Regions from separate parts of the Cereibacter sediminicola genome, predicted to be linked through region 1. Evidence: riboswitches for the same ligand, from Rfam matches in the RefSeq annotation. Region 1 holds a riboswitch; the other holds the start of a gene.

Region 1 (14,774 bases):
GTCGGCGGCACGCTGTTCGAGGAGTTGGGCTTTTCCTATGTCGGCCCCATCGACGGGCACGATCTCGACCAGCTTCTGCCGGTGCTGCGCACGGTCAAGCATCGCGCCAGCGGGCCGGTTCTGATCCATGTCATCACCAAGAAGGGCAAGGGTTACGCCCCGGCCGAAGCCGCGCGCGACCGCGGCCATGCCACGAACAAGTTCAACGTCCTGACCGGCGCGCAGGTCAAGCCGGTCTCGAACGCGCCCTCCTACACCAAGGTCTTCGCCCAGAGCCTCATCAAGGAGGCCGAGGTGGACGAGCGCATCTGCGCCGTGACCGCCGCCATGCCGGACGGGACGGGCCTCAACCTCTTCGCGGACCGTTTCCCCAAGCGGATCTTTGACGTCGGCATCGCCGAGCAGCACGCCGTCACCTTCTCGGCCGGCCTTGCGGCGGGCGGGATGCGGCCCTTCTGCGCGATCTATTCCACGTTCCTGCAGCGCGGCTACGACCAGATCGTGCATGACGTGGCGATCCAGCGCCTGCCGGTGCGCTTCGCCATCGACCGGGCGGGACTGGTGGGGGCGGACGGCGCCACCCATGCGGGCTCGTTCGACGTGGCCTTCCTGTCGAACCTGCCCGGCATCGTGGTGATGGCCGCCGCCGATGAGGCCGAGCTTGTCCATATGGTCGCCACCGCGGCCGCCCATGACGAAGGGCCCATTGCCTTCCGCTATCCGCGCGGCGACGGCGTGGGGGTCGAGATGCCGGCGAAGGGCGTGCCGCTCCAGATCGGGCGCGGCCGGGTGGTGAGCGAGGGCACGCGGATCGCGCTCCTGTCCTTCGGCACCCGCCTGTCGGAAGTGCAGGTGGCCGCCGAGGCGCTGGCGGCGCGCGGGATCTCGCCCACGGTGGCGGATGCACGCTTTGCCAAGCCGCTCGACCGCGACCTGATCCTGCAGCTGGCCGCCCATCACGAGGCGCTCATCACCATCGAGGAAGGCGCCATCGGCGGCTTCGGCAGCCATGTGGCGCAGCTTCTGGCCGAGGCGGGGGTCTTCGACCGCGGCTTCCGCTACCGCTCGATGGTGCTGCCCGACACGTTCATCGACCACAACAGCGCCGAGGCCATGTATGCGACGGCGGGCCTGAACGCCGCCGACATCGAGCGCAAGGCCTTGGAAACGCTGGGTGTGGAGGTTCTGGCCCGACGCGCCTGAGCCCGGGCAGGGCCCCGGCGAGCGGGGCCCCTTCCCTTCAACCGCCCGTCGCGAGAAGGGCGCGCAGCCCCGAACGGTAATCGGGATGGATGAGGCGGACCCCCAGCCGTTCCTTGATCCGATCGTTCCGCACCCGCTTGGATTCGGCGTAGAAGCTGCGCGCCATCGGCGTCATCTCGGCCTCGTCATAGGGCACCTCGGGCGGAGGAGGCAGGCCGATCAGTTCGGCCGCATAGCCCAGCACATCCTCGGGCGGCGCCGGATCGTCGTCGCAGACATTGTAGATCGCGCCCGGCTCGGGATGCCGGATCGAGGCCTCCAGAACCTGCGCGATGTCCTCGACATGGATGCGGCTGAAGACCTGCCCCGGCTTCACGATGCGGCGCGCCGTCCCGTCGCGGACCTTTTCGAACGGGCCCCGCCCGGGGCCGTAGATCCCCGCAAGCCGGAAGATGTGGAGCGGCAGACCCAGCGCCTGCCACTGGCGCTCGGCCGCGACGCGGGCCCGGCCGCGCTCGGTCGAGGGGGTGAGGGCGGTGTCCTCATCCACCCAGCCGCCCTGATGATCGCCATAGACGCCCGTGGTCGAAAGGTAGCCCACCCACTCTGGCCGGGCCTCGGCCATTCGCGAAGCGTGAATGGCGAGGAACGGATCGCCCTCGGGCCCCGGCGCGGCCGAAGCGAGGATGTGGGTGGCCTGAGCGAGGGCCGGGCCGGGATCGGAGGGCCAGAGCAGCGGCTCGACGCCCTGCGCGCGCAGGGCCTCGGCCTTGGCCGCGCTCCGCGTCGTGCCGATCACCCGCCAGCCGGCGGGAAGAAGCCGGCGCGCCAGCGCCTGCGCCGAATAGCCATGTCCGAGGGAAAGCAACGTCTTCATGCCGCCACTATCCGCAGGGCGGATGCGCGCCGCAAGAGGGGAACGGGTCCGCCCTCGCCGGTGCGGAGAGGCTTGATCCCCGTCGATGAGCCTGCGCATCCTTTCCCGAGGCAGCGACAGAAAGAGACAGACCCGTGACCGACGCGCCCCTTCCCCTACTCGTGCCCGATGTGCCTGCCCCCGAGAGCTTCACGGACCCCGCCGAGGCGGTCCGGCGGCTGGAGGAGATCTACGCCCTGTCCACCCGCTTTCTGTCGGGCCATTTCAGCGCCGCCGCCACTTCGGGCCGTCCCGCCACGCGCGTGCGGGCCTACTATCCCGAAATCCGCCTCACGACCACCAGCTTCACCCGCGCCGACAGCCGGTTGAGCTTTGGCCATGTCGCCGAGCCGGGCACCTATTCGACGACCGTGACGCGGCCGGACCTGTTCCGCAACTACCTGATCCAGCAGATCGGGCTGCTGATGCAGAACCACGGCGTGCCGGTCGAGATCGGCGTCTCGGCGACGCCGATGCCGGTGCATTTTGCGGTGGCGAACGATCCCTCGGTCGCCGTCCCGCAGGAGGGCGTGCTGTCGTTCCCGCTGCGCGACGTGTTCGACGTGCCCGATCTGGCGACCACCAACGACGACATCGTGAACGGATCGCGCCTCAGCCATCCCGACGGCTCGCTACCGCTGGCTCCCTTCACGGCGCAGCGGGTGGATTACTCGCTTGCGCGGCTCACGCATTACACGGCGACCAATCCGCGCCACTTCCAGAACCACGTCCTCTTCACCAACTACCAGTTTTATGTGGACGAGTTCGAGGCCATCGGGCGGGCGGCCCTTGCGGATCCGAACTCCGGCTACAGCGCCTTCGTGGGGCCGGGCGATCAGGAGATCACCGATCCCGAAACGCCGCTTGTCCTGCTGCCGCGCCTGCCGCAGATGCCGACCTACCACCTCAAGCGGCCGGACGGGCAGGGGATCACGCTGGTCAACATCGGCGTCGGCCCCTCGAACGCCAAGACCGCGACCGACCATATCGCGGTCCTGCGGCCCCATGCCTGGCTGATGGTGGGCCATTGCGCGGGCCTGCGGAACTCGCAGAGCCTTGGGGATTTCGTGCTGGCCCATGCCTATCTGCGCGAGGATCACGTCCTGGACGATGACCTTCCGGTGTGGGTGCCGATCCCGGCACTGGCCGAGATCCAGATCGCGCTCGAGGATGCGGTCGAGGAGGTGACCCAGCTTCAGGGCTACGAGCTCAAGCGCATCATGCGGACGGGCACCGTCGCCACGATCGACAACCGCAACTGGGAATTGCGCGACCAGTCCGGGCCGGTGCAGCGGCTGAGCCAGAGCCGGGCGGTGGCGCTCGACATGGAAAGCGCGACGATCGCGGCCAACGGCTTCCGCTTCCGGGTGCCCTACGGCACGCTGCTCTGCGTCTCGGACAAGCCGCTGCATGGCGAGCTGAAGCTTCCCGGCATGGCCAGCGATTTCTACCGCACGCAGGTCGCCCGCCACCTGCGCATCGGGATTCGCGCAATGGAAATGTTGCGTGAGACGCCGATCGAACGCATCCACAGCCGAAAGTTGCGCAGCTTCGAGGAAACCGCTTTCCTCTAGGCGTGTTGACGCGGGGGCAGGCCGGGAATAGGGCTTGATTTGTGCTGCAAAACAAGGTGTAGCCCTTGCATTAGCCCCCCGAGGCAGGAACAGACCCCGCGTCCAGCGGGGCAAGACCAGGAGACTCTCATGTCGAAACCGATGACCAAGACGCAGCTCGTGGCGACACTCGCTGACGAGATGGGCGCGGACAAGAAGACGGCCAATGCGGCTCTCGACGCGATCGCGTCCATCGTGGCCCGCGAAGTGGCCGCCGGCGGCGCGGTCACGCTGCCGGGCCTCGGCAAGGTCGTCTGCCGCGAGCGGCCCGAGCGTCAGGTGCGCAACCCCGCCACCGGCGAGCAGGTGACCAAGGCCGCCGACAAGCAGGTGAAATTCACGATCGCCAAGGCGCTGAAGGACAGCGTGAACGCCTGATCCTTCGGGCTCGGCCTTGGCAGCCATCCGAGGGTCGCCAGACGGCGGCCCTTTTTTCATGGGGGGAGCGGGATGGATCTGCGCAGCATCGGAATGGGCCTGGCCTTTGCCTTCATGTGGTCCTCGGCCTTCGCCTCGGCGCGGATCATCGTGGCCCATGCGCCGCCCCTGAGCGCCCTGTCGCTGCGCTTTCTCGTCTCGGGGCTCATCGCGCTGGCCATTGGCGCGGCGCTTGGCCAGTCGGCCCGGCTGACGCCCGCGCAGTGGCGCGGCGTGGTGATCTTTGGCCTGTGCCAGAACGCGCTCTACCTCGGGCTCAACTTCGTCGCGATGCGCTGGGTCAGCGCCAGCTTTGCCGCCATCGTGGCCTCGATCATGCCGCTGCTGGTGGCGCTGGCGGGCTGGATCTTCCTGCACGAGAGGCTGCGGCCGCTGACGGCGCTGGGGCTGCTTGCCGGAATGACGGGCGTGGTGCTGATCATGGGCACGCGGCTTTCGGGTGGCGAGGACGGGCTCGGCTTCCTCCTCTGCGTCGTGGGCGTGATCGCCCTGACGGCGGCGACGCTCACGGTGCGGGTGGCCTCGTCGGGCGGCAACCTGCTGATCATCGTGGGGCTGCAGATGCTGGTGGGCTCGGCCGCGCTCGCCCCCGTGGCGCTAGCGGTCGAGAACCCCCTCGAGGTTTCCTGGAGTTTCAGCCTGCTTGCGGCCTTCGCCTACACGACCCTCGTGCCGGGGTTGCTCGCGACCTGGGTCTGGTTTCTCCTCGTGGGCCGGATCGGAGCGGTGCGGGCGGCCACCTTCCACTTCCTCAACCCGTTCTTCGGCGTGGCCGTCGCGGCGGTGCTTCTGGGCGAACGGATGGGGATCTGGGACGCGGTCGGCGTCGTCGTGATCGCCGCGGGCATCCTGGCCGTGCAGCTGTCGCGCGTGCCTGAGGCCGCCCGGCGCTAGGCTTCGCCGATCGGGCCGCGCAGGCCGCCGGTCTGGCCACGGTCGAGGAGCAGGTGGTCGAGCAGAACGCAGCCCATCATCGCCTCGCCCACCGGCACCGCGCGGATGCCCACGCAGGGATCATGCCGGCCCTTGGTCACAACCTCCACCTCGCGGCCGTCGGTCGTGATCGAGCGCCGCGGCGTCAGGATCGACGAGGTCGGCTTCACGGCAAAGCGCACCACCACATCCTGCCCCGTCGAGATGCCGCCGAGGATGCCGCCCGCGTGGTTCGAGAGGAACTCGGGGCCGTTCGGTCCCATGCGGATCTCGTCGGCGTTCTCGCTGCCGGTGAGGCAGGCCGCCGCCATCCCCTCGCCGATCTCGACGCCCTTCACGGCGTTGATCGTCATCATCGCCGCGGCAAGGTCGCTGTCGAGCTTGCCGTAGATCGGCGCGCCAAGCCCCGCAGGCACGCCCGAGGCGCGGATCTCGACGATGGCGCCCACGGAGTCATGCGCCTTGCGCAGCCCGTCGAGATAATCGGACCAGAGCGCGGCCGTATCCGGGTCGGGGCACCAGAAGGGGTTGCGCTCGATCTCGGCCCGGTCGAACCGGCTGCGGTCGATGGCGTGCGGGCCGATCTGCACCATGTAACCCTCGATCCGCAGATCCGGCACCAGCTCGGACAGCGCCGCCCGTGCGATCCCGCCGGCCGCCACCCGCGCCGCCGTCTCGCGCGCCGAGGACCGGCCGCCGCCGCGATAGTCGCGCAGCCCGTACTTCCAGTGGTAGGTGATGTCGGCATGGCCGGGGCGGAAGCTCTGGGCGATCTCGCCGTAATCCTTGGATCTCTGATCGGTGTTCTCGATCATGAGCTGGATCGGCGTGCCGGTCGAACGGCCCTCGAACGTGCCCGACAGGATCCGCACCGCGTCGGGCTCCTGCCGCTGGGTGGTGAAGCGGTTCTGCCCCGGCTTGCGCCGGTCCAGCCAGTGCTGGATCGCCTCGGGGTCGATGGCGATGCCGGGCGGGCAGCCGTCCACGGTCGCGCCGAGCGCGGGTCCGTGGCTTTCGCCCCAGGTGGTGACGCGGAAGATGTGGCCGAAGGTGTTGAAGCTCATGACGCCTGTTCCCGTTTGGGCCGAGCCATAGGCCAGATGCGGCCGCCGGGGAACCGGATTCTGGCGAAATGGGCGGCTTTCCTGTTGCGGCGGCAGGCCGCGTCGCTATGGTCGGGGGCACCTCGGGGTGCCTGCAAGGGCTGAGACGCGCGCTGCGAACCCGTTGAACCTGACCCGGTTAGGACCGGCGGAGGGAAGGTGCATGGCTCCTCATCCCGTTCCGCCCGCGTCGTGAGAGGAGGATGAGATGAAGTTTCCGATGCTTGCTGCGGGTTTCATGCTGACGGCCGGGGTGGCCGCGGCGGAGACCCCCGTGTTGACCGTGCTGACCTACGACAGCTTCACCTCGGAATGGGGCCCGGGCCCTGCCGTCGAGGCGGCGTTCGAGGAGATCTGCGGCTGCGACCTGCGCTTCGTGGCGGCGGGCGACGGCGCGGCGCTGCTGGCGCGCCTCCAGCTCGAGGGGGCGCGGAGTGAGGCCGACGTGGTGGTGGGTCTCGACACCAACCTCACGGCGGCGGCGGCGGCCACGGGGCTTTTTGCCCCGCATGGCGCGGCGGCCGAGGTCGATCTGCCGGTGGCATGGGACGATCCTCTGTTCCTGCCCTTCGACTGGGGCTGGTTCGCCTTCGTCCATGACCGCAAGATGGCCGAGGTGCCGGGCTCCTTCGAGGAGCTTGCCGCCTCGGATGCCCGGATCGTCATCCAGGACCCGCGCAGCTCGACCCCCGGCCTTGGCCTGCTGATGTGGGTGAAGGCGGCCTACGGCGATCGCGCGCCCGAGATATGGAGTGCGCTGGCCGACAACATCGTGACGGTGACGCCGGGATGGTCCGAGGCCTATGGCCTCTTCCTCGAGGGCGAGGCCGACATGGTGCTGAGCTACACGACCTCGCCCGCCTACCACCTGATCGCCGAAGAGGATGACAGCAAGGCCGCGGCGCCCTTCCGCGAGGGCCACTACCTGCAGGTCGAGGTGGCGGGCAAGCTCGCGGCCTCGGACCAGCCCGAGCTGGCCGACCGCTTCCTGGCCTTCCTGCTTGAAGAGCCGGTGCAGTCGGTGCTGCCCACGACCAACTGGATGTATCCCGCCAGGCTGCCGGCCGGCGGGCTGCCCGACGGGTTCGAGACGCTGGTCCGGCCGGAGGTGTCGCTGCTTCTGCCGGCCGATCAGGCCCTCTCGCTGCGGCCGGAGGCCCTCCGCGAATGGCAAGACGCGCTGGCGCGCTGATCGTTGCCGCGGCCCTTGCCGCGCTGACGCTGGGACCGCTCGCGCTGGTGATGGCGCGGGCGGGCGGCGGCGCGCTGGGGGCTGCCGACTGGGCCGCGCTGCGCTTCACGGTCCTTCAGGCGGCGCTTTCGTCCCTCGTGTCGGTGCTGCTCGCCGTTCCGGTGGCGCGGGCGCTGGCGCGGCGCAGCTTTCCGGGCCGCGGGCTGATGATCGCGCTGCTGGGCGCGCCCTTCCTGCTGCCGGTCATTGTGGCGGTGCTGGGGATCATCGCGGTCTTCGGCCGGGCGGGCCTGCTCAATCGTGGGTTCGAGGCTCTGGCGGTGGCGCCACTCTCGATCTACGGGCTGCATGGGGTGGTGTTGGCGCATGTCTTCTTCAACATGCCCTTTGCGGTTCGGCTGATCCTGCAGGGCTGGCTTTCCATTCCGTCCGAGCGGTTTCGCCTCGCGGCGGCGCTGGGGTTCGGCCCGGCCGACGTCGCGCGGCATCTCGAGCGGCCGATGCTGCGCGAGGTGCTGCCGGGCGTGGCGCTCGTGGTCTTCGTGATCTGCCTGTCAAGCTTTGCCGTCGCCCTGACGCTGGGCGGGGGTCCCCGGGCCACGACGGTCGAGCTTGCGATCTATCAGGCGCTCCGGTTCGAGTTCGACCTTGGGCGGGCGGCCTTGCTGGCCGCGCTGCAATTCACGATCTGCGGCGCGGCGGTGCTGGCCACGGGTGCCGTGGCCCTGCCCTCGGCCTTCGGCGCGGGCCTTGATCGTGCCGCCGTGCCCTTTGCGCCGCGTGGCTGGCGCCGAGTGGCGGACGCCCTCGTGTTGACAGCAGCGGCCGCCTTTCTTCTTCTGCCGATGGCCATGGTCGCGGCGCGCGGGCTGCCGGGGCTGTTGCAGCTGCCCCCGGAGGTCTGGGCGGCGGCGGGACGGTCGCTTTCGGTGGCGCTGCCTTCGGCCTTCCTGTCCGTCTCGGGGGCGTTGGTTCTGGCGCTGGCCTCTCCGCGATTCGGGCTGGTGGCGACCCTTCCGCTTGCGGCCTCGTCGCTCGTGCTCGGGACCGGGCTGTTCCTCGCCGTCCATCCGTTCCTGAATCCGACGCTGGTCGCGCTGCCGGTGACGATGCTGGTCTATGCGATCCTGTCGCTGCCCTTCGCCTACCGCATCCTCGCGCCCGAGGCCCGCGCGCTCGAGGCCGACTACGGGCGACTTGCTCAGGCGCTGGGGCTGCGCGGGCTGGCGCGGCTTCGCTGGCTGACGCTGCCCCGGCTGCGGCGGCCGCTGGGCTTTGCGCTGGGGGTTTCGGCGGCGCTGGCGATGGGGGATCTTGGGGTGATCGCGCTCTTTGCGGGGGAAGGCGGCGCCACGCTGCCGCTCCTCGTCCAGCGGCTGATGGGGGCCTACCGGCTCGAGCAGGCGGCGGGGGCGGCGCTTCTGCTCGTGCTGACGAGCTTTGCCCTGTTCTGGGTCTTTGACCGTGGAGGCCGCCATGCTGCATCTTGACCGGATGCGGGTGCGGCTCGGCAGCTTCACCCTGAGCGCGGACTGGCAGGCGGCCGCGGGCGAGCGTCTGGCCGTGATCGGCCCGTCGGGCGGGGGCAAGTCCACCCTGCTGATGGCGATCGCGGGCTTTGTTGCGCTGGCGGAGGGGAGGGTGCTCTGGCAGGGGCGTGATCTCGGGCCCATGGCGCCGGGCGACCGGCCGGTGAGCATTCTCTTTCAGGATCAGAACCTCTTCCCGCACCTCACGCTGCGCGAAAACCTGGGGCTCGGCCTGTCGCCGCGGCTGCGGCTGGGACGCCAGGACAGGGAGCGGATCGAGGCCGCGCTGGAGCGTGTCGGCCTGTCGGGGTTCGGGGATGCGCGGCCGGGGCGGCTGTCGGGCGGCCAGCAGGGCAGGGCGGCGCTGGCGCGCGCCCTCCTCCGGGCGCGACCGGTTCTGCTGCTCGACGAGCCCTTCGCCGCGCTCGGCCCCGCGCTCAAGTCCGAGATGCTGACGCTGGTGGCCGAGATCGCCGCCGAGACGCAGGCGACGGTGCTGATGGTGACCCATGATCCCGAGGATGCCCGCCGCTTTGCCGGGCGAACGGTGCTGGTGGCGGAGGGTGTCGCCCAGGCGCCGCGCGAGACCGACGCGCTCTTTGCCGATCCGCCGCCCGCGCTGCGGCAGTATCTCGGTACCTGATCCGGCCCTGGAAAAGCAGAAGGCCCCGCGCGAGCGGGGCCTTCGGGTCGATCCGCTGCGGGATCAGGCTTCGGTCTTCTTCTTGCCCTTCACGCCGGCCCAGAGCCGCTTGTTCGTCAGGTAGAGCAGGACGGACAGGACGGTCAGGAACATCACGGCGGTGAAGCCGGCCTGCTTGCGGGCCATCATCTTCGGCTCGGCCGTCCACATCAGGAAGGCCGAGACATCTTCGGCCATCGAATGGATGCTGGCATCGTGGCCGTCGGCATATTCGACCAGATCATCCATGAGCGGAGGCGGCATGGCGATCCAGCTGCCGGCCACGGTCTTGACGCCATTGGCATCCTTGCAGCTGTCCGGCACCGCGCCGTTCTGGAACACGCGGTTGTAGTAGTAGCCATCGGGTTCGTTGTCGATGGCGCACCGCGGCGGCTCATCCGGGTAGCCGGTGAGGATCGAGAACATGTACTCGGCCCCGCCCATCCCGTTGAAGAGCTGGCTGAGACCCGTGCCCATCGGGCCGTGGAAGCCCGCGCGCGACTTCGTCATCAGGCTGAGGTCGGGCGCGTTCTCAAGCTGCGAGACCGGGAAGTGGTCGGTCGGAGCGCCGTCGCGGTCCTCGCCGGTCTCGGCATCCACCACGGTGAACTGGGTGGCATAGGCCCGGACCTGGTCCTCGGGCAGCTCGGGGCCGCCCTTGTCTGAGAGGCTGCGGATCGGGACATACTTCAGCCCGTGGCAGGCCGAGCAGACCTCGGTATAGACCTGAAGGCCGCGCTGCAGCTGGTGCTGGTCGAAGGTGCCGAACGGGCCCTCGAACACGAAGTCCACATCCTCGATGTGGCCGGCGCCACCGGCCGCCATCGCGGCCCCGCCCGACAGGGCGAGCGCCGTGACGGCTGTGAGAGTGAGTTTCCGGATCATCGTCACTGTCCTTTCCCTTACTCGGCCACGACGGTTTTCGTGCCGCCGGTTTCCGGCGAGTAGTGGGCGTTGAAGTCTTCCTCGATGGTCGCGGGCGCGGCCAGCGGCTTCTCGATGGCGCCAAGGATCGGCAGGATCACCAGGAAGTAGGCGAACCAGTAGGTCGAGGCGATCAGCGAGATCCAGTCGTAGGGGAAGTCGGTCTGCTGCGCGCCGACCCAGGTGAGCACCACGAAGTCCACGACCAGAAGCCAGAAGTAGATCTTGAACATCGGGCGGTAGCGGCCCGACCGCACCGGCGAGGTGTCAAGCCACGGCACCAGCGCCATCACGAGGATCGCGCCGAACATCGCGAGCACGCCGAAGAACTTGGCGTCAACGATGCCGAAGGTCAGGAACTGGACGATCTGCACCACCCAGACGTCGGCGGTGAAGGCGCGCAGGATCGCGTAGAACGGCAGGAAGTACCATTCGGGCACGATATGCGCGGGCGTCGCGAGCGGGTTGGCCTCGATGTAGTTGTCGGGGTGGCCGAGGTAGTTCGGCATGAAGCCGACGATGGCGAAGAACACCAGCAGGACGACGGCGAGCGCGAAGAGGTCCTTGATGATGAAGTAGGGCCAGAAGGGAAGGGCGTCCTTCTGGGCTTCCGCCTTGGAGGTGCGGCGGACTTCGACGCCGGTCGGGTTGTTGTTGCCGGTGGCGTGGAAGGCCCAGACGTGGATCGCGACGAGAGCGACGATCACGAAGGGCAGCAGATAGTGCAGCGAGAAGAAGCGGTTGAGCGTCGCGTTGTCCACCGCCGGGCCGCCGAGCAGCCAGGTCTGGATCGGCGCGCCGATGCCCGGGATCGCGCCGAAGAGGCCGGTGATCACGGTGGCGCCCCAGAAGGACATCTGACCCCACGGAAGCACATAGCCCATGAAGGCCGTGGCCATCATCGCGAGGTAGATCAGCATGCCGACGATCCAGGTGATCTCGCGCGGGGCCTTGTAGCTGCCGTAGTAGAGACCGCGGAAGATGTGCAGATAGACGGCGATGAAGAACAGCGAGGCGCCGTTGGCATGCAGGTAGCGCAGCATGTGGCCGGCGTTCACGTTGCGCATGATGTGCTCGACCGAGGCAAAGGCCAGATCGACATGCGGGGTGTAGTGCATCGCGAGAATGATGCCGGTGACGATCTGCAGCACGAGGCAGAACACCAGCACGACACCCCAGATCCACATCCAGTTCAGGTTCTTGGGTGTGGGGATCATGATCGTGTCATAGGCCAGCGCCACGATCGGCAGCCGGCGGTGCAGCCACTTCTCGATGCCTGTCCGCGGCTCGTAGTGGTCGTGGGGGATTCCGGACATGGCTTGTTCCTTACCCGAGCTGGATGGTGGTTTCGTCGATGAACTGGGCGAGCGGGATCGGCAGGTTCTCGGGGGCCGGACCCTTGCGGATGCGGCCGGCGCTGTCGTAGTGCGAGCCGTGGCAGGGGCAGAACCAGCCGCCGAAGTCGCCCGAGGCGCCACCGATCGGCACGCAGCCGAGGTGCGTGCAGACCCCCCACATCACCAGCCACTCGCCCGCTTCGTCCAGCGTGCGGTTCTGGTCCGAGGCATCGGCCCCGCCGTCGATGTTGGCGTTGCGCGCGCTCTGATCAGGGAGTTGGCTCAGTTGCACCGCGCGGGCGGCCTCGATGTCGACCTCGGTGCGGCGGCGGATGAAGATCGGCTTCCCGAGGAACTTGACCGTAAGCTGGACGCCCGGATCGACGGCGCTGACATCGACGAAGATGGAGGCGAGAGCCTGCACGTCCGCCGACGGGTTCATCTGGTTGATCAGCGGCCAGACGGCGGCCCCGGTGGCCACCGCCCCGGCCCCGGCCGTGGCATAATACAGGAAATCCCTGCGGGTGCCTGCGTGATCTTCTGCGTTGGACACGAGAACTTCTCCCTTCCTCGGGCCGCTGCAGGCCCACAAGATGACCGGGCCGCGCAAACGCAGCCTTGCCTGTCGCCTTCTAATTCCCATGCGGCGTTGCGTCCAGCGGACAAACAGGCGCAGCGGACGTTTGAAAGCAGCTTTCGGTGCCGGTTTGGCGGCCACTTCCGGTGACCTGATGCTGCAAGAATCGTCACGAGTGCGTGAAGGTGAGGGCGATTCCGCAGAAGACGCCGGCTGGAAGTGGGCGGTGCCTCATCGGCCAGCCCGCCGCAGGACGAGGCCCGCCATTCGCGCTTCGCGAATGACCGGCCGGGGTCTCAGCCGACAGGCACGGTTGCGATCATGGAGGGGCGCTGGCTGAAGCCCGCTTCCCAGCCGGCCAGCGCCGGGTGGGCCTTGCGCCAGTTGCGCCCGGGGTGACGGAAGTCGAGATAGGCGAGCGCGCAGCCCATGGCGATCTGGCCGATGTCCAGCGGGCCGCAGAGCTGGCTCATCCAGCGCGCCTCGACGGCCTGAAGGCTGCGGGCGATCTTGCTCCATTGCCCTTCGATCCAGGGCTCGTGGCGCTTCTCCTCGGGCCGGGTGCGGATTTCATAGACCATCAGCACCGCCGCCTCGAGGATCCCGTCGGCCGTCGCCTCGAGGGTCAGCGCATCCCAGAGCCGGGGCGGCGACGGATAGAGACCCGCATTCGCGACCGAGTCGAGGTAGCGGCAGATCACCCGGCTGTCATAGAGGGCCGGCCCCTCCTCCCGCTCGAGCACCGGGATCTTGCCAAGCGGGTTCAAGGCGAGGGGCAGCGTCCCCGGATCCACGGGCGTGCCACCGGCCAGGACCCGCTCGACCTGATCGGCCAGCCCCGTCTCGTGCAGAACGACATCAACCTTGCGCACGAAGGGCGAGGTGGCGGACGCGTAGAGGCGCATGGATCACACTTTCCGTATGCGAAGCCTGCCGAGCCAGGCCGCGTCGATCTCGACGCCTCCGCCCGACCAGGTGAGGGTGCGGCGGAATCGCCCGGCGGCATTCGTCTGGCGCGTGTCCACCGAGGCGCGATCGGCAGGACGGTGAAGCGAGAGCCCCTCGCCCAGATCGTCGAGGGCGTCCTCGGCCCTCTGGTCGGTGCGACCCGGAAGGACGATGGTGCGGCGGGCGAGCCAGACGAGTCCGGCGACGGCACCGGCGCGCAGCGCGAAGGCGGCGACGGGAACGATGGGCAGGGGCATGGCGACCTCCTCTGTCGGCCCCCCGGATGGTAGGGCGGAGGTCCGCGTCTGGCAACCGCCCTGGCCCGAGAGGGTCCGTCCGCGGTCGGCGCGCGGGTGCACCCGGCCGGACATGAGAAGGCCGCCGCGGGATGGTCCCGGGCGGCCTTTCTGTCCCTCGAAGATCCGAAGCGATCAGCCCTGGCGGGCCTTGTAACGCTTCTGCGTCTTGTTGATCACATAGACGCGGCCCTTGCGGCGCACGACCTGGCAGTCGCGGTGGCGCAGCTTGAGCGAGCGGAGCGAGTTCGCAACCTTCATCTCTCTTCTCCCTTTCGCGGCGCGCGTGCGCCTTGAAAAAACGATGCCCCCGAACCGGGGGCGGCGAAAATGGTGGGCGGTACTGGGATCGAACCAGTGACCACTACGATGTCAACGTAGTGCTCTACCGCTGAGCTAACCGCCCACTCTGACCTCGGCCGTGTCATCCTTTGGAAGGATGGACGAAGCCGCGTCGGTGCGCTGGTCTATAAATAGAGTCGGCGGGGTGTTCAAGGGGTTTTGGAGGGCTAGAAAATGAAGCACTATCGGGCGGTGAAGGAACCCAGATGACCCCGGACGCCTATACGCTGATCCGCCCGGAAAGGCGCGACACATCCGTGATCTTTTCCTCGCCGCACAGCGGGCGGGACTATCCGGCCTCGCTGGTGGGGCGAACGATTCTCGACGAGCGGACGCTGCGTTCCTCGGAAGATGCCTTCGTGGACGAGCTTCTGGCCCCGGCGCCGCTGCTGGGGGCGCCGCTGCTGCTGGCCCGTGTTCCGCGCGCCTATGTGGACATGAATCGCGCCGCCGACGAGATGGATCCCGCGCTGATCGAGGGCATCTCGCGTGCGCCGCACAATCCGCGTGTCAGTTCGGGACTGGGGGTGATTCCGCGGGTCGTGGCCAACGGCCGGTCAATCTACCGCGGCAAGATGCCTCTCTCGGAAGCCGAGGCGCGCATCGCCCGCTACTGGACACCCTATCATCGGGCGCTGCGCGACCTGATCGAGGAGAGCCGCACCCTGTTCGACGAGGCGGTTCTCGTCGATTGCCACTCGATGCCGCACGAGGCGATCGAGACCCACGCCCGGCCCGGCC
Region 2 (14,774 bases), on a different contig from region 1:
GTTTCATTCGGGGCTCCTCAGCATGAAGAAGTGATCGGTCGGCCCGTGGCCGCTGCCGACGGACAGGGCATCGGCCCCGGCGATGGCGCGCGAGACGTAGGCCTTGGCGGCCCGGCAGGCGGCGAGTGCCTCGCCCGACAGGGCGAGATGCGTGGCGAGCGCCGACGACAGGGTGCAGCCCGTTCCGTGCGTGTTCCGCGTATCGGTGCGGGGCGCCACCAGCCATTCCATCCTGTCCCGGTCGAGAAACAGGTCGGGGCAGTCCTCGCCCGCCAGATGGCCACCCTTGAGCAGCACCGCCCCCGGCCCCAGCGCCAGCAGCGCCCGCGCCTGACGCTCCATGCCCGCCCGGTCCGAAACCTCGGCCTCGCCCAGCAGGTCCGCCGCCTCGGGCAGGTTCGGGGTGACGATCCGCGCCAGCGGCAACAGACGCTCGCGCAGAGCCGCCACCGCCTCGGCCGCAAGCAGCCGGTCGCCTCCCTTGGCCACCATCACCGGATCGAGGACGACCGGCGCCCCCTGCCCGGCCAGCTCGGCCGCCACCGCTTCGGTGACGGCCGCCGTTCCCAGCATGCCGATCTTGATCGCATCGGTGCGCACATCGGTCAGGACCGCGCGAATCTGCGCCGTGACGAAGGCGGGCGCGACCAGCTCGACCCCCGTCACCCCGCGCGTGTTCTGCGCCGTGAGCGCGGTCAGCACCGCCATCCCGTAGCCGCCGTTTGCGCCGATCGCCTTGAGGTCGGCCTGTATGCCCGCGCCGCCCGACGGGTCCGAGCCCGCGATGGAGAGGATGTTGGGGATCATGCGCGCCTCCATTCCTCGGCCAGCGCGCGCGCGGCCGCCTCGGGGTCCGCGGCCGAGCCGATGGCCGACACCACCGCCAGTCCGTCCGCGCCCGCCGCCTTCACCGCCCGCGCATCGCCCGCGCCAAGCCCGCCGATCGCCACGGCCGGCACCGGCGCCGCCGCGACCAGCCGCGCCAGCCCGTCAAACCCGATGGGCGGCGCATGATCGGGCTTGGAGGCCGTCGCCCGCACCGGCCCCACGCCCACGTAATCCACGATCCCCAGCGGCAGGGCCTGCAGATGCCCGGGCGCCTCGACCGACAGGCCAAGGAGCCGGTCCGGCCCGATCCGCCGCCGCGCCTCCTCGATGCCGAGGTCGCCCTGCCCCACATGAAGGCCCGCCGCACCCGCCGCCAGCACGACCTCGACCCGGTCGTTCACGATCAGCGGCACGCCGAAAGGCTCCAGCGCCGCGACCAGCCGCCGGGCCAGCGGGACAAGCTCGGCGTCGCTCCTGTGCTTGTCGCGCAGCTGGACCAGCGTGGCCCCGCCGCGCACCGCCGCGACCGCCAGCGCCTCGGAGTTCGCGGCACCGTCGGGCGTCACGAAATAGAGCGTGAGGTTCATGCCGCCTCCAGCTTCGCGCCGCGGTCGAGGTCATCGGGCGTCATCGCATGAAGCGCGTCGAGGAAGGCCACCTGGAAGCTGCCCGGCCCCGAGGCCCGGCGCGCGGCCTCCTCACCCGCAAGGCCGAAGAAGGCAAGCCCCGCGGCGGTGGCCTCGAAGGCGGGCTGGCCCGCCGCAAAGGCCCCGACGATGCCGGTCAGGGAGCAGCCGAGCGCGGTGACCTTCGGCATCAGCGCATGTCCGTTGCCGCACCGGATGCCCCGGCGGCCGTCGGTGACGAAATCCACCGGGCCCGTCACCGCCACCACGGCGCCCGACCCTTCGGCCAGACGCTGCGCGGCGGCCTCGGCGGCCGCCACCGTGTCGGCGCTGTCGGCGCCCTTGCCCCGCGCTTCGGCGCCGGCGAGGGCGAGGATCTCCGAGGCGTTGCCGCGGATGATGGCGGGCTTCAACGCCAGAAGCCGCGCCCCGAGGTCGCGCCGAAAGGCCGTGGCCCCCACCGCCACCGGATCGAGCACCCAGGGCCGCCCGGCCGCGACGGCGCCGCGCGCCGCGGCCTCCATCCCCTCGACCCAGCGCGGGCTGGGCGTGCCGAGGTTGATGGTCAGCACCTGCGCGATGGCGGCGAACTCGCCCGATTCCTCGGCGTCATGCACCATCGCGGGCGAGGCGCCCGCAGCCAGCAGCACGTTGGCCATTACGTTCATGGCAACGAAGTTGGTGATGCATTGCACCAGCGGCGCCGTGCTCCGCATGGTGTCGAGATAGGCTCCGCAGCGATCCATCTTGCTCCTTCCATGACGGAAGGAGACGAAATGACCCCAGGCGCAGGACCTGCAGCATCGCGACTTCCTCCGCCAGCATGACCTGGTTCAGGTTCGAAGGGTGCTTCTCAGCCCGGACATGTCCCGGACGCCCCTGTCACTGACCAAAGCCATACCGCGAGGCGAGCGCGCGGCGCAAGTCTCTTCGGGCGGGCGCGGTGGGGCCCCGGGCCGGGCATTTCACGAAGCGCGAATGGACCCGCGCTGCCGAAGGGCGCGGCCTGCCGGATCAGCGCAGGCCGGTTTCTTCGAGCAGCCCAAGTCGCTTGGCCTCGTAGTAATAGCCGTTGCGATACCACTGGATCGCGCGCTCTTCGTTGCCGCGCGCCACCAGCCACGCGCCGCGCAGATATTTGCCGCCGTAGGTCAGGTTCGTGCGCGCGTCGAGCAGGCTCTCGGCCCCGCCCTTGTGGCCCATGGTCTTCGCGGTCTGGGGATGGATCTGCATCAACCCCAGGTAGGGCCCGTTGCGCGCCGCCGGATTGTAGCCGCTTTCGCCCCGCACCACGCGGTGCATCAGCGACGGCGGAACCTGGTAGAGCTTGGCATAGTCGCTCACCATCCGCATCACCTCGGGCTGACCCGAGCCTTCGCCGCGCCCGTCTCTGGGCGTGGCGCCTCCGCCACAGCCCGCCAGCGCCAGCGCCGCCGCAAGAAGCGCGGCGGTCCTCATGACCTTCATCCTGCCTGTCCCTCTGCTGCCTTCACAACGGCTGTCAGATCTTCCCACACGTTCGGTGCGGCGACGAGCACCATGCCACCGCTTGCGTCCTCGGGGAAGGGGGAAGCGAGCCCTTGTGTTTCTTCGACCATCAGCATGGCCGCCAGACAGTCCCAGGGGTTCATGTGCGGCTCATAATAGCCGCCCAGCCGGCCCGCGGCGACCGAGGCCAGCATGATCGCGCCCGAGCCGTTGCGGTAGAACATCCCGCCGCGCCGCATCAGCTCGCGCACCAGCGCGGCCGCGAGGTCGGGCGACGTGCGATGGCTGGCCCCGAGGGCCACGTTGCAGTTGCCGATGCGCAGATCGGCGCGCGCATGCAGCCGCTCGCCGTTGAGGAAGGCCCCGCCCCCCCGCCGGGCGGTGAAGGTCTCGCGCGCGAGCGGATGCTCGACGACGCCCGCCACTGTCCGGCTGTCCTGCTGAAGCGCAAGGACCACGCACCAGTGCGGCAGACCGGCGAGGAAGGGTGCGGTCCCGTCGATCGGGTCGATCACCCAGGTGAAGCCGGATGTCCCCGCCTGCGCCCCGTGCTCTTCGCCCAGAAAACCGTCCTCGGGGAAGCGGTCCGAGATCCGGCGCCGGATCAGCGTCTCGACCTCGCGGTCGGCACGGCTCACGATATCCTGGGGGCTTGCCTTGGCCTCGACCGCGAGGCTCTCGCGCCGGGCGAAGAAGTCAAGCGCGAGGCGGCCGGCTTCCGCCGCCACTTCGCAGGCCAAGGCCAGGCGGTCTTCGACCGGATCGGTCACTCTCTCATCCTCACTGCTCAAAGCGCGGGGCCTGATGCCAGCGCCATGCGTCGGCGATCATGTGCGGCAGGGTGGACCGTTCGGGCTCCCATCCGAGTTCGCGCACGGCACGCTCCGACCCGCAGACAAGGGCGGCGGCATCGCCCGCCCGGCGATCGCCGAACACGATCGGCACCTCGCGGTTGGTGACGGCGCGCGACTGCTCGATCACCTCGCGCACCGAGAAGCCGCGCCCCGTGCCGAGGCAGAAGACCCGGCTGTTGCCGCCCTGAAGCAGCCGGTTCAGCCCCAGCACATGCGCCTGCGCCAGATCCATCACATGCACATAATCGCGGATGCAGGTTCCGTCGCGCGTAGGATAATCGGTGCCGAAGACGGTCAGCGCCGGCCGCTTTCCCGCCACCGCATCCAGCATCAGCGGAATGAGATGGGTCTCGGGCTCGTGCTGCTCGCCCACCTCGCCCTCGGGATCGGCGCCGGCCACGTTGAAATAGCGGAAGATCGTGTGGTTCAGCCCGAAGGAGGCGCCGAAATTAGCCAGCATCTCCTCGATCGCGCGCTTGGAGGCGCCATAGGCGTTGATCGGGCGCTGCGGCGTGTCTTCATCCAGCACCACGCCATCCTGATCGCCGTAGGTCGCGCAGGTGGAGGAGAAGACGAAGTTCTTCACGCCCTGCGCGACGGTCGCCTCGAGCAGGTTCAGCGCGCCGTTCACGTTCACCCGCCAGTAGGTCGCCGGATCGCGCATCGATTCGCCCACCAGCGACAGGGCCGCGAAATGCATCACCGCGACGGGCTTCCATTCCTCGAGGGCCGCGTCGATGCTGGCGCGGTCCATCAGGTCGCCGCGCGCGAGCGGGCCGAACCGGACCGCCTGTTCCCAGCCGGTCGAGAGGTTGTCGAACGTCACGGGCTCAAACCCGGCCCGCTTCAGCACCTTGCAGGCGTGCGAGCCGATGTAGCCCGCCCCGCCCGTCACCAGAACCCGATCACCCATCCACTCACCCCTCTGACCGGCCGACCGCGACATATTCCTTGAAGCCGGCGCGGGTCACTTCGGCCGGCGCATAGACATTGCGCAGGTCGGCCATCTTCGGCTCGGCCATGACGCGGGCCAGCCGCCCCAGATCGAGGGCCCGGAACTCGTTCCACTCGGTCAGGATCACCAGCGCCGAGGCACCCTCGGCCGCGGCATAGGCATCGTCCATCCAGCGCACGCCCGGCAGGAGATGCTCGCCCTCGCGCCGCCCTTCGGGATCGACCACCCGCACCTTCGCCCCCGCGCCGATCAGGGCAGGGACGATGGTCAGCGAGGGCGCGTCGCGCATGTCGTCGGTGTTGGGCTTGAAGGTCACGCCCAGCACCGTGATCACCTTGTCGCGGCACGAGCCTTCGCAGAGATCCTCGATCTTCTCGATCATCCGGCGCTTGATCTCGTCATTGACCTTGATGACGGTCTCGACGATCTGGATCGGCGAGGCATGCTCCTGCCCCATCCGGGCGAGCGCCCTGGTGTCCTTGGGAAAGCACGAGCCGCCATAGCCCGGTCCGGCATGGAGGAACTTGTTGCCGATCCGCCCGTCGAGGCCCATCCCCTTCGAGACGGCCTTGATGTCGGCCCCCACCCGCTCGCACAGCGCGGCGATCTCGTTGATGAAGGTGATCTTGGTCGCGAGGAAGGCGTTCGCGGCGTATTTGATCATCTCGGCGCTCTCGAGGCCGGTGTAGACCACGGGGAAGTCGCGCAGGAACAGCGGGCGGTAGATGTCGGCCATGACCTGCTTTGCTCGCTCGGACTCCAGCCCCACCACCACACGGTCGGGACGCATGAAATCGTCGATGGCGGCCCCTTCGCGCAGGAACTCGGGGTTCGAGGCCACGTCGAAATCGGCGGCCGGATTGGCCGCCCGGATCACCTCGGCCACCTTGCGGTTGGTGCCGATCGGCACGGTCGATTTGGTCACGACCACCGCGTAATGCTCGAGCGTGTGGGCGATCTCTTCGGCCGCGGCCATGACATAGGTGAGGTCGGCATGCCCGTCGCCGCGCCGCGTCGGCGTGCCCACGGCGATGAACACCGCCTCGGCGCCGCGCATCGCCTCGGCCAGATCGAGCGTGAAGGACAGCCGCCCCGCCGCCACGTTGCGCGCCATCAGCGTCTCGAGCCCCGGCTCGAAGATCGGCACCTTGCCGTCCTTCAGCTTGGCGATCTTCGCCGGGTCCTTGTCGACGCAGACGACCTCATGTCCGAAGTCCGAGAAGCAGACCCCGGATACAAGGCCCACATAGCCCGTGCCGATCATCGCGATCTTCATGGAAGAAGCCGTCCTTTCCCTTGTGCGGCCTGTCTGTCAGCCGCATTCCAGACTGTCAATTTCAACCTAAGGTATCTTTCGCAACGGATGCATTCGCCCGCCGCTTCAGCACCGACTCGCGCCAGGTGATGTAGGTGATGGCCGAGATGATGATCCCGCCTCCCAGAAGCACGAAGGGGTCGATGCGTTCCCCGAAGGCTAGCGCCCCGAGCAACGTGGCCCAGACAAGTTGCAGGAAGGTGACGGGTTGCGTCACCGTCAGCGGGGCCGCGGCAAAGGCGCGGGTCATGCAGTAATGGCCGAGCGTGGCGAACACGGCCACGAGCGCAAGCCACAGAAGCTGCGTCGCGCTCACCGGCACCCAGACGAGCAGCGCAAAGGGCATCAGGCCCAGCGTCACCGTCAGCGACAGCATCGCCACGATCGCCCCCGCCCCCGCCACGTCCGACAGCCTGCGGGCCAGCAGGTAGCTGACGGCGAAGAACGAGGCCGCACCGAGCTGCGACAGGTGCCCCAGCGACAGCTCGCGCAGGCCGGGCCGGAGCACGATCAGCGCCCCCACCAGCGCCACGGCCACCGCCAGAACCCGCCGGAGCGCCAGCCGCTCGGCGAAGAAGAGCGCAGCCCCCAGCGTCACCAGAACCGGGTTCAGGTAGCCGATGGCCGTCACCTCGGCGACCGGGATGCGGGCCATGGCGTAGAACCAGAAGATCACGGCAAAGGTGTGCACGAGGCCGCGCAGGGAATAGACCTTCAGCGCGCCGGGCGGAAAGCCGCCCCGCAGCAGCGGGATCAGCGTCGGCAGCAGGAACAGCACGCCGAAGGCGAAGCGGAGGAAGGCCCCCTGAGCCGCCGGAATGTCCGTGCCCAGATAGCGGACGATGCCCGTCACCGCCACGAAGCTGAGGCCGGAGGCCAGCATCCAGAGCACGCCTTCCAGCGTGCGGGTCCGGCTCGCATCTGCGGGGAAGGCGCTCATGGCCGGCAATCAACCCGATCTGCCGGGGCATCGCAAGGGCAGATCATCAAGAAGCCGCGCGGGCTTCGGCAAAGGCCGGACCGTTGCGCACCCCACACCGGCACACGAGCCCCCCGCAAGACCTGCGGAGGGCGGCGTCTTTCGCGCAGCCCGCCTCAGGCGTCGAGCTTCGCCGCGACATCCTCGGGGATGTCGAAGTTTGCGGTCACGGTCTGCACGTCGTCATCCTCTTCCAGCGCATCGATCAGCTTCATCAGCTTCTGCGCGGTTTCCAGATCGACGTTCGTGCGGTTCTGCGGCTTCCAGACGAGCTTGGCCTCCTCGCTCTCGCCCAGCACCTTTTCCAGCGCCTCGGACACTTCGTTGAGGCTCGTATCGCCGCAATAGATCCAGTGGCCGTCCTCGTCGGATTCGACGTCATCGGCCCCGGCCTCGATCGCGGCCATCATCACCGTGTCGGCATCGCCGGCGGCGGGCTTGTAGGTGATCTCGCCCACCCGGTCGAACATGAAGCTGACCGAGCCGGTGGTGCCGAGGTTGCCGCCAAACTTGGTGAAGTAGCTGCGCACGTTCGAGGCGGTGCGGTTCACGTTGTCGGTCATCGTCTCGACGATGATCGCGATGCCGTTCGGGCCATAGCCCTCGTAGCGGATCTCCGAGTAATCCTCGGCATCGCCGCCCTGCGACTTCTTGATCGCGCGCTCGATCACGTCCTTGGGCATCGAGACGGCCTTGGCCGCCTTCACCGCCAGCCGCAGGCGCGGGTTCTTGTCGGGGTCGGGATCACCCATCTTGGCGGCGACGGTGATCTCCTTCGCCAGCTTCGAGAACATCTTCGAGCGCAGCTTGTCCTGCTTGCCCTTGCGATGCTGGATGTTCGCCCATTTGGAATGGCCCGCCATGACCCTCTCCGATCCTTTGATACCGGGCGCCTATAGCCCAGCGCCCGCCCCCCCCGCAAGCCTTGGCAACCTGCGTCAGAAGGGGAAGAACACCGGGATCAGCAGGCTCATCGCCACCATCATCAGGATGTTGAGCGGCAGGCCGATGCGCAGGAAGTCGGTGAACCGGTAGCCGCCGGGACCATAGACCAGCGTGTTGGTCTGGTAGCCGATGGGGGTGGCGAAGCTGGCCGAGGCGCCGAACATCACCGCCACGACGAACGGCCGCGGATCCACCCCGAGCGAGGCCGCCAGCCCGATCACGATGGGCGTCAGGATCACGGCCACGGCGTTGTTGCTGACCACCTCGGTCAGGAACGAGGTCAGGGCATAGACCACGAACACCAGCAGGAACGGAGGCAGACCCTGCATCAGCGGCGCGACCGCGCCCACGATCATCCCCACCGCGCCGGAATGTTCGAGCCCCGCCCCGACCGCCAGCATCCCGAAGATCAGCGCAAGAAGCCGCCCCTCAATGTAGCCGAAGGCCTCGTCGGCATCGATGCAGCGCGTCACCAGCACCACCGCCACGCCGATCATCGCCAGAACAGCGATCGGCGCCACGTTCAGCGCCGACAGCAGCACCACCGCCGCCAGCACCGCCATCACCACGGGCGCCCGGCTGCGGCGGTAGGCACGGTCGGACGGCTGGGCGATGTCCACCACCTGCATCTCGCTGGCCAGCCGCTCGATGTCCTGCTGCGCCCCTTCCAGAAGCAGGGTGTCGCCCACCTGCACCACGAGATCGTCGAGCTGCCGGCCGATGTTCTGGTTGCGCCGGTGCGCCGCCAGCACATAGACGCCGTAGCGCCGCCGAAGCCGCATCGCGCCGAGCGACCGGCCCACCATGAAGCAGCCCGGCGTGATCAGCACCTCGACCACCTGCGTCTGGACCGAGGACAGCTTGTCCACCAGCCGCAGTTCCTTGTTCGATTGCAGGCTGAGGACCTCGGACATGGGGGTGCGCAGCACGACCCGGTCGCCCGCCTCCAGCACCGCCTCGCCGAGATTGCGCCGAAGCGAGGCGTCGCCGCGCAGCACGTCGATCACCCGCAGGCTCTCGCGCTTGAAGATGTCCACCTCCTCGACCTTGCGGCCGATCAGCGCCGAATCCTCCGGCACGGCCACCTCGGTGAAGAACTTCATCCGCGTCCGGTCCGAGAGCAGCATCCCCATGCTGTCCCTGTCGGGCAGCAGGCGCGGCGCAAAGAACCACAGGTAGCAGAGGCCGATCAGCGCCATCGCGATCCCGAGCGGCGTGATCTCGAAGATCGAGAAGGGCTCGAGCCCCGAGCCGCGCGCGACGCCATCCACCAGCAGGTTGGTCGAGGTGCCGATCAGCGTGATCGTCCCGCCGAAGATCGAGAGATAGCTCAGCGGGATCATTACCTTGGAGGGCGAGATCTTCATCTGCCGCGCGATCTGCATGAAGACCGGGATCATCACCACGACGATCGGCGTGTTGTTCATGAAGGCCGACATGCCGATGATCACCAGCGACAGCAGGCCCAGCGTCCGCAGCGGCCGCTCGGCCGCGTGGCGGGTGGCCAGCTGCGTCACCGCATCCAGCGTTCCGGTTCGGACAAGGGCCCCCACGATGATGAAGAGCGCGGTGATCGTCCAGGGCGCGGGGTTCGAGAGAACCTTCAGCAGATCGTCCTGCGGCAGGATGCCCACCGCCAGCATCAGCGCCCCGCCCGCGATGGCCGTCACCTCAACCGGGTAGGTCTCGCGGACAAAGAGCACCAGCATCCCGGCGAGGATCGCCAGCGCCGTCCATGCCTGCATCGGTTCCGAAAGTTCGAGACCGAACATCATCTCTCCTGTTGAAGTCTGCTCGCCTGCATACGCTGTGACCGCGGACAAGCAAAGCCGGCGTGCGACCGCCTGTCATGTCCCGTCGTGACGACGGGCAGCCTCAGGGCCGCGACTCCTGCAACCGGCCGCCCAGCCGGACAGGCACGACCCGCTGGGCGAGGCCCGTGCGGTCGTCCGTCTCGACATAGACGCCCGACAGGGTGGCGGGCCCCGAGGCGGGCTCGAACCGGCCCTTAGGCATCTGGGTGATGAAGCGGCGCAGCGGCTCGGACTTTTCCATGCCGATCACGGAATCATAGTCCCCGCACATGCCCGCGTCGCTGAGGAAGGCGGTGCCGCCCCGCAGGATCTGCGCATCCGCTGTCGGCACATGGGTGTGCGTTCCCACGACGAGGCTCGCCCGTCCGTCGCACCAGTGGCCCATCGCCATCTTCTCGCTGGTGGCCTCGCAGTGGATGTCGAGGATCGTGGCCTGCACCGCGCCGCCCAGCGGCGAGCCCTTCAGCACCCCGTCCACGGCCGAGAAGGGATCGTCGAAGGGCCGCTTCATGAAGACCTGACCCAGCGCCTGCAGCACCAGCACCTTGCGCCCGCCGACGGTGAAGATCCGCGCGCCCTTGCCCGGCGCTGTCCGGGCGTAGTTCAGCGGCCGCACGATGCGCGGCTCGGTCTCGATGAACTGGAGCATTTCCTTCTGGTCGAAGGCATGGTCGCCCAGCGTGACGCAGTCCGCCCCGGATGCCAGCAGCTTCTTCGCATGGTCGGCGGTGATGCCCGCCCCGCTGGAGGCGTTCTCGCCGTTGACGACGACGAAATCGAGCCCCCATTCCGTGCGCAGCGCCGGCAGCCGTTCCGCCACCGCCGAGCGCCCCGCACGCCCCATCACATCGCCAAGAAAGAGAAGCCTCATGGCGGCAGCGTTAGGGCGCGGGCGTGCCAAGAGCAAGAGGATTCCGCCCCTTCCCGCCCCCGCCCCTGCGCCCTATCCTTTGCGCATGAGCCTCCTGCCGCCGTTCCTTGCGCCCTTTTTCGCCGCCCGTGGCTGGACGCTGCATCCGCATCAGGAAGAGATGCTGGCCGGCGCGGACGCGCCCGCGCTGCTCCTTGTGGCGCCCACCGGCGGGGGCAAGACGCTCGCCGGTTTCCTGCCGACGCTGGCCGAACTGGGCCCGCGGCCCGCGCCGGGCCTGCACACGCTCTACATTTCGCCGCTGAAGGCGCTGGCGGCCGACATCCGCCGCAACCTGCGCGCCCCGATCGAGGGGGCGGGCCTTGCGATCCGGGTCGAGGACCGCACCGGCGACACGGGCAGCCACGTCCGCCGCCGGCAGCGGGCCGATCCGCCCCATATCCTGCTGACCACGCCCGAGAGCCTCGCGCTCTTGCTGTCCTACGAGGATGCGCCGCGGATCTTCGCGGGTCTGCAACGGGTGATCGTGGACGAAATCCACGCGCTGGCCGAATCCAAGCGCGGCGACCAGCTCATGCTGTGCCTTGCCCGGCTCCAGCGCCTCGCGCCTGGCCTGCGCCGCGTGGGCCTGTCGGCCACGGTCGAGGACCCGCCGGCGCTGGCGCGCTTCCTTGCCGCCCATCCCGGCCCCTGCCGCGTGCTGATGGCCGATCCCGGCCCCGATCCCGACATCGCCATGCTCGAGACCGAGGCGCCGCCCCCCTGGGCAGGGGGCGGGGGGCGGCACGCGATTCCCGAGGTGCTGGTCGAGATCCGCCGCCACCGCACGACGCTGGTCTTTCACAACACTCGCGCGCAGGCCGAGCTGTTCTTCCACGCGCTCTGGCTTGCCAACGAGGACGACCTGCCCATCGGCATCCACCACGGCTCGCTCTCGCGCGAGCAGCGCGAGCGGGTCGAGGCGGCGATGGTCGCGGGCGAATTGCGGGCCATCGTCTGCACCGGCTCGCTCGATCTGGGCATCGACTGGGGCGACGTGGATCTCGTGATCCAGGTGGGTGCGCCGAAGAACGTCAAGCGCCTCGTCCAGCGCATCGGACGGGCGAACCACCGCTATAACGCGCCCTCCAAGGCGCTTCTGGTGCCGGCCAACCGCTTCGAGGTGGTCGAATGCCTCGCCGCGCTGGAAGCCGTGCGCGACCATGCGCTCGACGGCGAGCCGCGGGGGCCAGGTCCGCGCGACGTCCTCTGCCAGCACATTCTCATCACCGCGGCGGCCGGGCCCTTCGCGGCCGACGCGCTCTATCAGGAAGTGAAGAGCGCCGGGCCCTACGCCCGCCTCTCGCGCGCGGACTTCGACGCCTGCCTCGATTTCGTGGCAACGGGCGGCTACGCGCTGCGCGCCTATGACCGCTGGCAGCGGATCATGCTGCGGGGCGGCCTCTGGCAACTGCGCGACCCGCGCACGGCCCAGGTGATCCGCATGAACATCGGCACGATCATCGACACCGAGGTGCTCAAGGTGCGGATGCGCGGCCGGGGCGGCGCGCCGCTGGGCGAGATCGAGGAAGGCTTCGCCGCCACCCTCACCCCCGGCGATACCTTCCTGATGGCGGGCCAGGTCGTGCGCTACGAGGGGCTGCACGAGATGACCGTCGAGGTCACGCGAAACCCCGGCCGCGATCCGCGGGTGGCCACCTTCAACGGCACCAAGTTCGCCACCTCCACCCTTCTCACCCACCGGATCCTCGAGCTGTTCCGGCAACCCGGCTGGCCCGGCCTGCCACGCCACACCGCCGACTGGCTGGCCCTCCAGCGCAAGGTCTCGCGCCTGCCCGAGGCCGACCGGCTGCTGGTCGAGAGCTTTCCCCACGACGGGCGCGAGCATCTCTGCCTCTACGGCTTTGCCGGGCGCAACGCGCAGCAGACGCTGGGCCTTCTGCTCACCAAGCGCATGGAGGAAGAGCGCCTCTCACCCCTCGGCTTCGTCGCGACCGACTATGCCACGCTGATCTGGGGGCTGGAGGCCGTGACCGATCCCGCCCCGCTTTTCGAGGCCGAACGGCTGCGCGAGGGGCTCGAGAGCTGGCTCGCCGGCAACGCGGTGATGAAGCGGACCTTCCGCAACTCGGCGATCATCGCGGGCCTGATCGAGCGCACCCACATGGGCCGGCGGCGCACGGGCAGGCAGGCGACCTTCTCCTCGGACATCCTGTACGACACGCTCCTGCGGCACGATCCGGGCCACCTGCTGCTGCGCATCACGCGCGAAGAGGCCGAGCGTGGCCTCGTGGACTTCGGCCGGATCGAGGAGATGCTGGCCCGCACCCACGGCCGCGTGGATTGCCTGCGGCTGGACCGCGTGACCCCGCTCGCGGCGCCGCTCTTCCTCGAGATGGGCCGCATCCCCGTCGAAGGCGCGGGACGCCAGCGGCTGATGGAGGAGCAGGCCGCGGCCCTCATGGCCGCCGCGGGACTGAGCTGACAGCGAAACTCGGCAAGGGCACGCACCGTGCCGAGCCTCTCGCCGGATCCACAAGCCTGCGCTTGCGTGGCGCGCGCGGATGAGACAGGAGCGGGCCATGAACGGCCATACCTTTTTCCTTGCCGATGCGCGGCTGGTGGCGCTGCCCTCAGGGGCCCTCTGGTGGCCCGAGGAGCGGCTGCTCTGCGTCTCGGACCTGCATCTGGGCAAAGCCGAGCGGATGGCGCGGCGCGGCGGCACGCTGCTGCCGCCCTACGAGACGCAGGCCACCCTCACCCGGCTGACCAGCGATCTCGAGGCCACGGGCGCGGCCCGGGTGCTCTGCCTTGGCGATTCGTTCGACGATGCCGAGGCGGCGGGCGCGCTGGCCGGGGCCCAGCGGCTCTGGCTCATGCGGCTGATGGCCGGGCGCGAGTGGATCTGGATCCTCGGCAACCACGACCCGGCCCCCACCGACTGCGGCGGCAGCTACCGGGCCGAGATCACGCTCGGGCCGCTCACCTTCCGCCACATCGCGGCGGGCGAGGCCGAGGTCTCGGGCCATTACCATCCGAAATGCACGCTCGCGGGCCGGGCGAGGCCCTGTTTCCTCACCGACGGCCGACGCCTGATCCTGCCCGCCTACGGCGCCTATACCGGCGGGCTCTGGTGCCACGATCCGGCGCTGGTGGCGCTGATGCGGCCGGGCGCGCTCGCGATCCTCACCGGCACCAAGGCCATCCCGGTGCCCATGCCGCGCCGGGCCCCTCACATCAGGCCGCGCTCTTCCAGCTTTGCGCGGTGAGCGCGGCTGACGGGAATGCGGCTGCCGTCCTTCAGCAACAGGAACAGCTTGCCTGGCTCGCGCTCGACCGCGGTCACGGCCGACCAGGCCACCCAGTGCGAGCGGTGGACCTGCGCCCCCGGCACGCCCTCGGTCTCATCCATTGCGTCCGAAAAGCGCAGCAAGAGGCTCACGAGGCCCGCGCTCGTCATCACATCCACATAATGATCGCGGACCGAGATCGAGATCAGCTCGCCGCGCTGGCCCGGCTCCATCCGCTGCAGAAGGCGCGGGGTGCCGTCCCGGAAGGGCTGCGGCCGCGTGCCCACCCTGATGGCCGAGAGACCCAGCGCCGCACAGAAGAGTGCGGGCGCCACCTCGACCGCGCTTGGCGCCTCGGGGCCGAAGGCGAGGCGCATGAGCCACCAGATCGGCAGCGTGAGGAGCGCCGCCACGGCAAGCGCCAGCCCGGCCCCGCGCCTCAGCTCGCGCAGGCCCGCCGCGGCGAACCAGATCCGAAGGACAAGCCCCAGCCCGAGCGTGATGGCGACCAGCGCGCTCCACAGCAGCAGACGTTCGGGCAGGGCCACGGTCTGATAGCTGCCGAACGGGCCCGAGACGGCGAGACTGACAGAAAGGGCCGCCCAGACGATCCAGGGCAGCGGAGCGGCAAGACATTCGGAATAAAGGCGCGAGAAGGACAAGGAAGCCTCCGCCAAGACCTGAACGAATGACTCGTCGCTACAGGGCCGGCGGGGGCCGATCAACTCCGCCGTGTGACGCAGGCGCGGGGCCGCTCCCCAAGGGCGCGGCATCCGGCCCGGTCCGGCGGGCGCGATGTCAGGCGGTCA

What was found. A riboswitch is a leader RNA that binds a small molecule or an ion and turns the genes downstream of it on or off. The one in region 1 is predicted to bind thiamine pyrophosphate.
Region 2: it holds a riboswitch for thiamine pyrophosphate, as region 1 does, so the genes downstream of both, thiM (hydroxyethylthiazole kinase) here and thiB (thiamine ABC transporter substrate binding subunit) in region 1, are expected to answer to the same signal.

What each region holds. Positions count from the first base shown of each region.
Region 1 is NZ_VDEK01000005.1:10,726-25,499, reverse strand. Features, by position in the region: gene dxs (1-deoxy-D-xylulose-5-phosphate synthase) at 1-1,203, shown strand, start outside; gene FG154_RS05105 (SDR family oxidoreductase) at 1,241-2,080, opposite strand; gene FG154_RS05100 (AMP nucleosidase) at 2,215-3,693, shown strand; gene FG154_RS05095 (HU family DNA-binding protein) at 3,823-4,110, shown strand; gene FG154_RS05090 (DMT family transporter) at 4,183-5,064, shown strand; gene aroC (chorismate synthase) at 5,061-6,167, opposite strand; TPP riboswitch at 6,281-6,380, shown strand; gene thiB (thiamine ABC transporter substrate binding subunit) at 6,415-7,398, shown strand; gene FG154_RS05075 (thiamine/thiamine pyrophosphate ABC transporter permease ThiP) at 7,374-8,888, shown strand; gene FG154_RS05070 (thiamine ABC transporter ATP-binding protein) at 8,875-9,570, shown strand; gene petC (cytochrome c1) at 9,634-10,494, opposite strand; gene petB (cytochrome b) at 10,512-11,849, opposite strand; gene petA (ubiquinol-cytochrome c reductase iron-sulfur subunit) at 11,860-12,423, opposite strand; gene FG154_RS05050 (glutathione S-transferase) at 12,744-13,352, opposite strand; gene FG154_RS05045 (hypothetical protein) at 13,356-13,652, opposite strand; gene ykgO (type B 50S ribosomal protein L36) at 13,827-13,952, opposite strand; tRNA gene FG154_RS05035 (tRNA-Val) at 14,023-14,097, opposite strand; gene FG154_RS05030 (N-formylglutamate amidohydrolase) at 14,240-14,774, shown strand, end outside.
Region 2 is NZ_VDEK01000012.1:50,900-65,673, reverse strand. Features, by position in the region: gene FG154_RS10255 (ABC transporter substrate-binding protein) at 1-7, opposite strand, end outside; gene thiD (bifunctional hydroxymethylpyrimidine kinase/phosphomethylpyrimidine kinase) at 4-807, opposite strand; gene thiE (thiamine phosphate synthase) at 804-1,415, opposite strand; gene thiM (hydroxyethylthiazole kinase) at 1,412-2,200, opposite strand; TPP riboswitch at 2,248-2,345, opposite strand; gene FG154_RS10235 (transglycosylase SLT domain-containing protein) at 2,469-2,921, opposite strand; gene FG154_RS10230 (inositol monophosphatase family protein) at 2,918-3,712, opposite strand; gene galE (UDP-glucose 4-epimerase GalE) at 3,723-4,709, opposite strand; gene FG154_RS10220 (UDP-glucose dehydrogenase family protein) at 4,714-6,027, opposite strand; gene FG154_RS10215 (DMT family transporter) at 6,089-7,006, opposite strand; gene FG154_RS10210 (YebC/PmpR family DNA-binding transcriptional regulator) at 7,162-7,908, opposite strand; gene FG154_RS10205 (SLC13 family permease) at 7,984-9,762, opposite strand; gene FG154_RS10200 (TIGR00282 family metallophosphoesterase) at 9,866-10,675, opposite strand; gene FG154_RS10195 (ligase-associated DNA damage response DEXH box helicase) at 10,761-13,160, shown strand; gene pdeM (ligase-associated DNA damage response endonuclease PdeM) at 13,258-13,944, shown strand; gene FG154_RS10185 (LytTR family DNA-binding domain-containing protein) at 13,908-14,627, opposite strand; gene folD (bifunctional methylenetetrahydrofolate dehydrogenase/methenyltetrahydrofolate cyclohydrolase FolD) at 14,764-14,774, opposite strand, start outside.